3 regions of the Roseovarius sp. MBR-79 genome follow, and region 3 is predicted to be linked to each of the others. Evidence: riboswitches for the same ligand, from Rfam matches in the RefSeq annotation. Region 3 holds a riboswitch; each other region holds the start of a gene.
The links. Region 3 has a riboswitch for thiamine pyrophosphate ahead of thiC (phosphomethylpyrimidine synthase ThiC). Riboswitches for the same ligand answer to the same signal wherever they lie in the genome.
Positions count from the first base shown of each region.

Region 1: linked by a shared signal. The riboswitch ahead of ACSSV8_RS17510 (ABC transporter ATP-binding protein) and the one ahead of thiC (phosphomethylpyrimidine synthase ThiC) in region 3 are both predicted to bind thiamine pyrophosphate.
Region 2: linked by a shared signal. The riboswitch ahead of thiD (bifunctional hydroxymethylpyrimidine kinase/phosphomethylpyrimidine kinase) and the one ahead of thiC (phosphomethylpyrimidine synthase ThiC) in region 3 are both predicted to bind thiamine pyrophosphate.

Region 1 is NZ_JBRJGP010000024.1:6,328-8,582, reverse strand. Features, by position in the region: gene ACSSV8_RS17520 (diguanylate cyclase domain-containing protein) at 1-408, opposite strand, end outside; gene ACSSV8_RS17515 (heme NO-binding domain-containing protein) at 405-1,007, opposite strand; TPP riboswitch at 1,110-1,208, shown strand; gene ACSSV8_RS17510 (ABC transporter ATP-binding protein) at 1,244-1,978, shown strand; gene ACSSV8_RS17505 (ABC transporter permease) at 1,975-2,255, shown strand, end outside.
Region 2 is NZ_JBRJGP010000007.1:40,471-42,725, forward strand. Features, by position in the region: gene ACSSV8_RS08795 (GcvT family protein) at 1-721, shown strand, start outside; TPP riboswitch at 757-858, shown strand; gene thiD (bifunctional hydroxymethylpyrimidine kinase/phosphomethylpyrimidine kinase) at 899-1,693, shown strand; gene ACSSV8_RS08805 (FAD-dependent oxidoreductase) at 1,690-2,255, shown strand, end outside.
Region 3 is NZ_JBRJGP010000001.1:39,090-41,344, forward strand. Features, by position in the region: gene ACSSV8_RS00210 (NAD-dependent epimerase/dehydratase family protein) at 1-777, opposite strand, end outside; TPP riboswitch at 907-1,027, shown strand; gene thiC (phosphomethylpyrimidine synthase ThiC) at 1,129-2,255, shown strand, end outside.

The DNA of each region.
Region 1 (2,255 bases), on a different contig from region 3:
CGTGGTTGGGTCGGTCGCCGCGAAATCCGCGCCCGTCAGGGCGTAATCGCGCACCGCCTCGACCACCGAAATGCCGAAGGAAAGGTTGAGGACCACGCCGCCCGCAGGGCCAAGCGATCCGTCCCCGGGCAGGCGGCACACCACGCCCTTGAGCACATGAGAGGTGCCCGTGCGTGGCCGAAGCCGGAGCCGCGCCCCCTCCAGCGCAGCCAGCCCGGCCATGGTGTCGACACTCTGCGGTCGCAGCACCTCGAACAGTTCCAGAAACCGCGCGCCGACACTCTCGCGCGGGGCCAGGACCCGGGCCAGCGTCGGCCCGGCGGCCAGCACATGCCCGGTCGGCCCGACAAGGGCGAACATCGGGCAAAGCCGCGCGAGCATCGCGTCAAGCGCCGCGACCGCGGTCATCGCACGACCGGCCCCGCGCCGAGATCAAAGGCGCGCCCGTGGGCAAAGGCGGCGTCAAGCAACCGCACCTCGATCACCTCGCGCCGGGCATCCGCGCCCCGAGAGCCGATCAGCACCAGCGCGCCATAGTCATCCGCCATCGCCCGGAGCATCCCCACGAGCACCGGACCGAGCGGAAGCCCCGCCCGCGGGCATGCCCCCACCTCGATCCGGTAAAGCCCCGGCATCTCGGGATGAAGCCGGATTTCGGGCAGGGCAAAATCCGGCATGGCGAGACGCGCGCGATCCGGCAAATCCTCCAGCGAGTGCAGGAAATCGAGAAAATCGACGCCACCGAAGCGCAAGAGCCTGCGCACCGCCTCGGTGCGCGGCTGCGAGACCAGATAGGTGCCCAGATCCTCCAGCACCTCCTCGGGCGCGCGCCCCACCCGCTCGGCCAGCGCCGCGAGCAGCCGCTCGGTCACCTCCGGCGCGCAGGGCATCAGCGGCTCGAACGCCGCCTCGCCAAGCGACAGCGCCTCCACCAGCGCCCGCCGGAGCGCCTCGCCATACGTGTCGCGCACGAACCAATCGAGCGCGCGGTTGATCAACCCGTTCATATCCCTCTCCACGCCGATGGGCACAGTATCGCAAGCGTTCTTTAACAAAACCTGAACGCGTGCCGGAAAACTTGCCCCGGCGCGCCCGCGATGCTACGCAGCGCGCATCCGTTGGGGTGCCCGCAAGGGCTGAGAGGCACGCGCCAACCCATCGAACCTGATCCGGCTCGCACCGGCGGAGGGAACGGAGCACGCCCACGCCCCCCTCCCTGCGCGCCCCTGACCGAGGACCGCCCATGTGCGCCGCCCCCGCGCTTTTGATCGACGGCACCGCCCGTATCGGCGCGGAGCGGCTGTTTGGCCCCTTGCGCCTCGAGATCGAGGGCGGGCGGATCACCTGCCTGCTCGGCCCTTCGGGCGTGGGCAAGACCACGCTGCTGCGGCTTGTGGCAGGGCTTGACGAGGTGACGCGCTTCGAGGGTTGCATATCCGCCTCTGACGGGCGGCCGCTTGCGGGGCGCATCGCGCTCATGGCACAGGGCGCGGACCTGCTGCCGTGGCGCGACGTGCTGGGAAACGTGGCGCTCGGGGCACGGCTGCGCGGGCAATCGCCCGACCTGCCCCGCGCCCGCGCGATCATTGACCGGATGGGCCTTGGCCCGCACGCCCGCAAGCGTCCCCATACCCTCTCGGGCGGACAGCGGCAGCGCGTGGCCCTTGCGCGCACATTGATGGAGGACCGCCCCATTGTCCTTCTGGACGAGCCCTTTTCGGCGCTCGACGCGGGCACGCGCGCGCAGATGCAGGACCTCGCCGCCGCGCATCTGGCAGGGCGGACCGTGTGGATGGTGACCCATGATCCCGGGGAGGCCGCGCGGATGGGCCACGCCATCCACATCCTGTCCGAGGCCGGTCTCGAGACCGTCGCGCCGCCCCCCGGCCCGGTCCCGCGTGCGGTCGACGATCCCGACACCCTCGCCGTTCAGGGGAGCCTTCTGGCGCGGCTGCGCGACCTCGGGACAGGCGCATGAACCGCGCCCTGATCCTTGCCGGCACGGTGGCGCTGGCGCTTGGCCTGTGGCAGGCGCTGGTGGTGCTGGCGTCCCTGCCGCCCTTCATCCTGCCGGGCCCCGCGCGCGTGGCCGAGACCCTCTGGAGCAGCCGCGCGCTCATCGCCGAACATGGCCTGATCACCGCCGCCGAGGTGCTCATCGGGCTGGCGCTTGGCGCGGTGCTGGGCGGGGCCTCGGCCATCGGTCTTGCCGCCTCGCCGGTCGCGCGTCGGCTCATTCGCCCGATGATGGTGTT
Region 2 (2,255 bases), on a different contig from region 3:
CACCCGTTTCGAAAGCCTGACCGGGGCCGTCTGCGGGGTCAGTGTCGCGGGGCCACAATCGCGCGCCCTGCTGCAAGGCCTCACCGACGCGGACCTCTCCAACGCCGCCTTTCCGTTCTTCCGCTCGCAGCGCATGACCGTGGCGGGCGTCGAGGCCGTCGCGCTGCGCGTCAGCTTCACCGGCGATCTGGGTTGGGAACTGCACATCGCCGAGGCCGATCAGACACGGCTTTATTCGGCCCTGATCGAGGCGGGCAAAGCCATCGGCGCGGGCCCCGTGGGCAGCCGCGCGCTCATGTCGCTGCGGCTCGAGAAAGGGTATGGCAGTTGGGGGCGCGACTATTCGCCCGAATACTGGCCGCAGGAATGCGGGTTGGCGGGCCTCATCCGCCCCGACAAGCCCTTCCTCAACCACGAGAGCTGGCGCGCCATTTCCGATAACGCGCCGCGCGACCGCATGGTCCTGCTCGAGATCGACGCGACCGAGGCCGATGCCTCGGGCGGCGAGCCGATCTTTCTGCCGGGTGGCACGGCCGCGGGTCAGGTGAGTTCGGGCGGCTATGGCCACGCGGTCGGCAAATCCCTCGCTCTGGCCTATCTCAAGGCCGAACACGCCACCCCCGGCACCGCGCTTCACGTTTCGCTTCTGGGCCGCGCGGATGATGCGCGGGTGCTGGAGCATCCGCCGTTCGATCCCGAGGGGCTGCGTCTGCGCGGCTGACCCTTGAAGGTGCCGGTTCGCGGTGTTACGTCTCCATTATTCCGTTGGGGTGCCCCGCAAGGGGCTGAGAGGTGCCAAGCCAACCCATCGAACCTGATCCGGGTGATGCCGGCGTAGGGAACGGACCTCCGCCCCGATGGTGCCCGAAGGCCGTTCCGCGAACATGAGGAGGCGGGCATGGTGGCGTGCGCACTGACAATCGCGGGTTCTGACAGCGGCGGCGGCGCGGGCATTCAGGCCGACCTCAAGACGTTTTCCGCGCTTGGCGTCTATGGCGCAAGCGTGCTGACCGCCGTCACGGCACAGAATACCGTCGCGGTGACAGCGGTTCACGCGGTCCCGCCCGAGGTGGTGGCAGCACAGATCGCCACCGTTCTGGATGATATCCGCGTCGATGCCATCAAGATCGGGATGCTGGGCGATGCCGCGCTGATCGAGACGGTGGCGGAGGCCCTGGCCGGGTATCGCGGCCCGGTCGTGCTCGATCCGGTCATGATCGCCAAATCCGGCGCGCGGCTTTTGCCCGAGACGGCGCGCGCGGCGCTGATCGTGCATCTGCTGCCGCGCGCCGATCTGCTCACGCCCAACCTGCCCGAGGCGGCGGCGCTGTTGGGTCTGCCGGAGGCCGTGAGCGACGCCGGGATGCGGGACCAGGGCGCGCGGCTGCGCGATCTGGGGGCAAAGGCGGTTCTGATGAAGGGCGGTCACGCGGCGGGCGAGACCTGCACCGACTGGCTGATGGCCGTCGAACCCCACCGCCTTGACGCCCCCCGCATTGCCACGCGCAACACCCATGGCACCGGGTGCAGCTATTCCTCGGCCATCGCGGCGGGGCTGGCGCAGGGGCTTGGCCTGTCCGAGGCCGTCACCCGCGCCCATGGCTGGCTCCACGCCGCGATCCGCGCCGCTGACCGTCTCGATATCGGCCGCGGGCACGGGCCGGTGCATCATTTCCACGAGGTCTGGCCATGACCCGCGCCGTCACGATCCGTGGCGCGGGCGTCGTCGGGCTTTGCGTGGCCACCGAGTTGAGGGCGCGCGGCGTGGCCGTCACTCTGATCGACCCGGCCCCCTTCCCCGGTGAAGCGGCCTGTTCGTGGTGGGCGGGCGGGATGCTCGCGCCCTTCTGCGAAGGGTTCACCGCCGAGGAACCGGTGGTGCGGTTGGGGCAAGAGGCCGCCGACTGGTGGGAAGCGCAGGGCGTGACGGTCACACGGCGCGGCTCGCTCGTGATCACGCTGGAGCGCGACCGGCGCGAGCTTGATGTGTTCGCCCGACGCACCAACGGGCACCGGCTGGTCAAGGCTGAGGACCTCGCCGCGCTCGAGCCGGACCTGGCCGAGCGCCATGACCGCGCCCTGTTCTTCGAGGCTGAGGCGCATATCGACCCGCGCGCGGCGCTGCTCCATCTGCACCGCCGTTTGCAGGAGGGTGGCGCGCGCTTTGTGCAAGGCACGGACGCGCCCCAAGGGCCGGTGGTGATCGACTGTCGCGGCCTTGCAGCGCAAGACAGCCTGCCCGACTTGCGCGGCGT
Region 3 (2,255 bases):
CCGGGTGCAATCGAGGGTGATGCGCTGATGCGCCGTCGGAGAGGCGGGGCGGGGCCGGCTGCTTGCCCCCGCCGCCTGTGCCAGTGCGGCCATGGTCACGGGAGCGGGGGCCGCGATGTTGAGCGCGGATGGCAACGCTCCGTCACGCAGGCACAGCGTTACCAGCACCTGCGCCAGCGTGCGCGGCCCGATATAGGAGCGCAGCGGCCCTGCGCCATCAGCGAAGACATCAAGCGTGATCTCCCCCGTCCCCCGCGCCACGTTCAGAAGCAGCGCATCCGCGCCCGCCACATTCCCGATCCGCAGCGCGCAGACCTCAAGCCCCCGGTCACGCCACGCGCGCCCCACCGCTTCCATCTCCAGCTTGGCCGCGCCATAGGCATTGGCGGGCGCGCAAGCGGTGTCCTCGGTGATATGCTCGCCCGATCCGTAAACCGCCGAAGACGAGGCCAGCAACACCCGCGTGATGCCCGCGCTTTCAGCCGCCGCAAGCGTGGCCTCGGCAAGTATCCGGTTGTGCGCCAGATCGTGGCCCGCGCCCGGCACGACCCCCGCCAGCGCCACCAGCGCCCGGAATGTCTGTCCGCTCCGCGCCTGATGGTCGATGAGTGCGCGCGACCCCTCCATCGGGTCCCACAGAAGCGCCCCCGCCGGCACCATCCGACGATATTGTGGCACGACAGGCACAGCCGAAACCGGCCAGTGCCACAACACCATCCGTCCGACCCGTCCCGATGCCCCGGTCAGAAGAACCGGCGCGCGCGCCCTGTCCGTCATGCGCCCCCTCTTTCCGGGGACATGACCCGCCCCGGCCCCTCGCGGTCTATCAATCAATGCCGCCTCTCGACAAGAGACCGCCGTCGGGACGCCACATTCGCTTGAACTGCGCAGATCGTCGTTCTACCCTCACCCTTGCAGGGGAGTCCCGCCTTGGGGACTGAGAGGCTGACAGGTGGTGACACCGGTGAGGCGACCCTTTGAACCTGATCCAGTTGATACTGGCGTAGGAAGCTCGGGAACCGCGCGCCGCATGGCGGTCTGTCTGTTCCGAAGGGGGACCCTTCCCCACGCCTCCCCGTCCACGGCTCATCTGGTGTCTTTGTAAAGCTTGGCTCGAGGAGCACCAACATGAACATCCCCACCCAGACCATCGCCCCCAGCGTGACCACCGGCCCCCTGCCCGCGTCGCGCAAGATTTACGTGGCGGGCAGCCTGCACCCCGATATCCGCGTGCCCATGCGCGAGATTTCCACCCATCCCACGGCGGGCGAGGCCCCCTTGCCGGTCTATGACAGTTCCGGCCCCTATACCGATCCCGAGGCGCAAACCGACATCGCGCGCGGCCTGCCCGCGCTGCGGCGCGGCTGGATCATGGCGCGCGGCGATGTGGCGGCCTATGAGGGCCGCCATGTGAGGCCCGAGGATAACGGCTTTGTCACCGGCGACCGGCTGGTGCCGGAATTCCCGGTGCGGGGGCAACCCCTTCGTGGCACGGGCGGTGCGGCCCCCACGCAACTGGCCTATGCGCGCGCGGGCATCATCACGCCCGAGATGGAATTCGTGGCCATCCGCGAGAATCAGTTGCGCGAGGCGGATGCGGCACCGCGCGACGGCAATGACTGGGGGGCCAGCATCCCAGACCATGTGACCCCCGAATTCGTGCGCGCCGAGATCGCGGCGGGCCGCGCCATCATCCCGGCCAATATCAACCACCCGGAACTGGAGCCGATGATCATCGGGCGCAATTTCCTTGTGAAGATCAACGCCAACATGGGCACCTCTGCCGTTACCTCCTCGATGGAGGAGGAGGTGGAAAAACTGGTCTGGGCGATCCGCTGGGGGGCGGATACGGTGATGGACCTTTCCACCGGGCGCAATATCCACAACACCCGCGACTGGATCATCCGCAATTCCCCCGTCCCCATCGGCACCGTGCCGATCTATCAGGCCTTGGAAAAGGTGAATGGCATTGCCGAAGACCTCACATGGGAAGTGTTCCGCGACACGCTGATCGAGCAGGCCGAACAGGGGGTGGATTATGTCACCATCCACGCGGGCGTGCGCCTGCACATGGTGCCGATGACGGTGAACCGGGTGACGGGGATCGTGTCGCGCGGTGGGTCGATCATGGCCAAATGGTGCCTGCATCATCACCGCGAGAGCTTTCTTTATGAGCATTTCGAGGAGATTTGCGACATCTGCCGCCAGTATGACGTGAGCTTTTCACTGGGCGACGGGCTGCGCCCCGGCTCCAT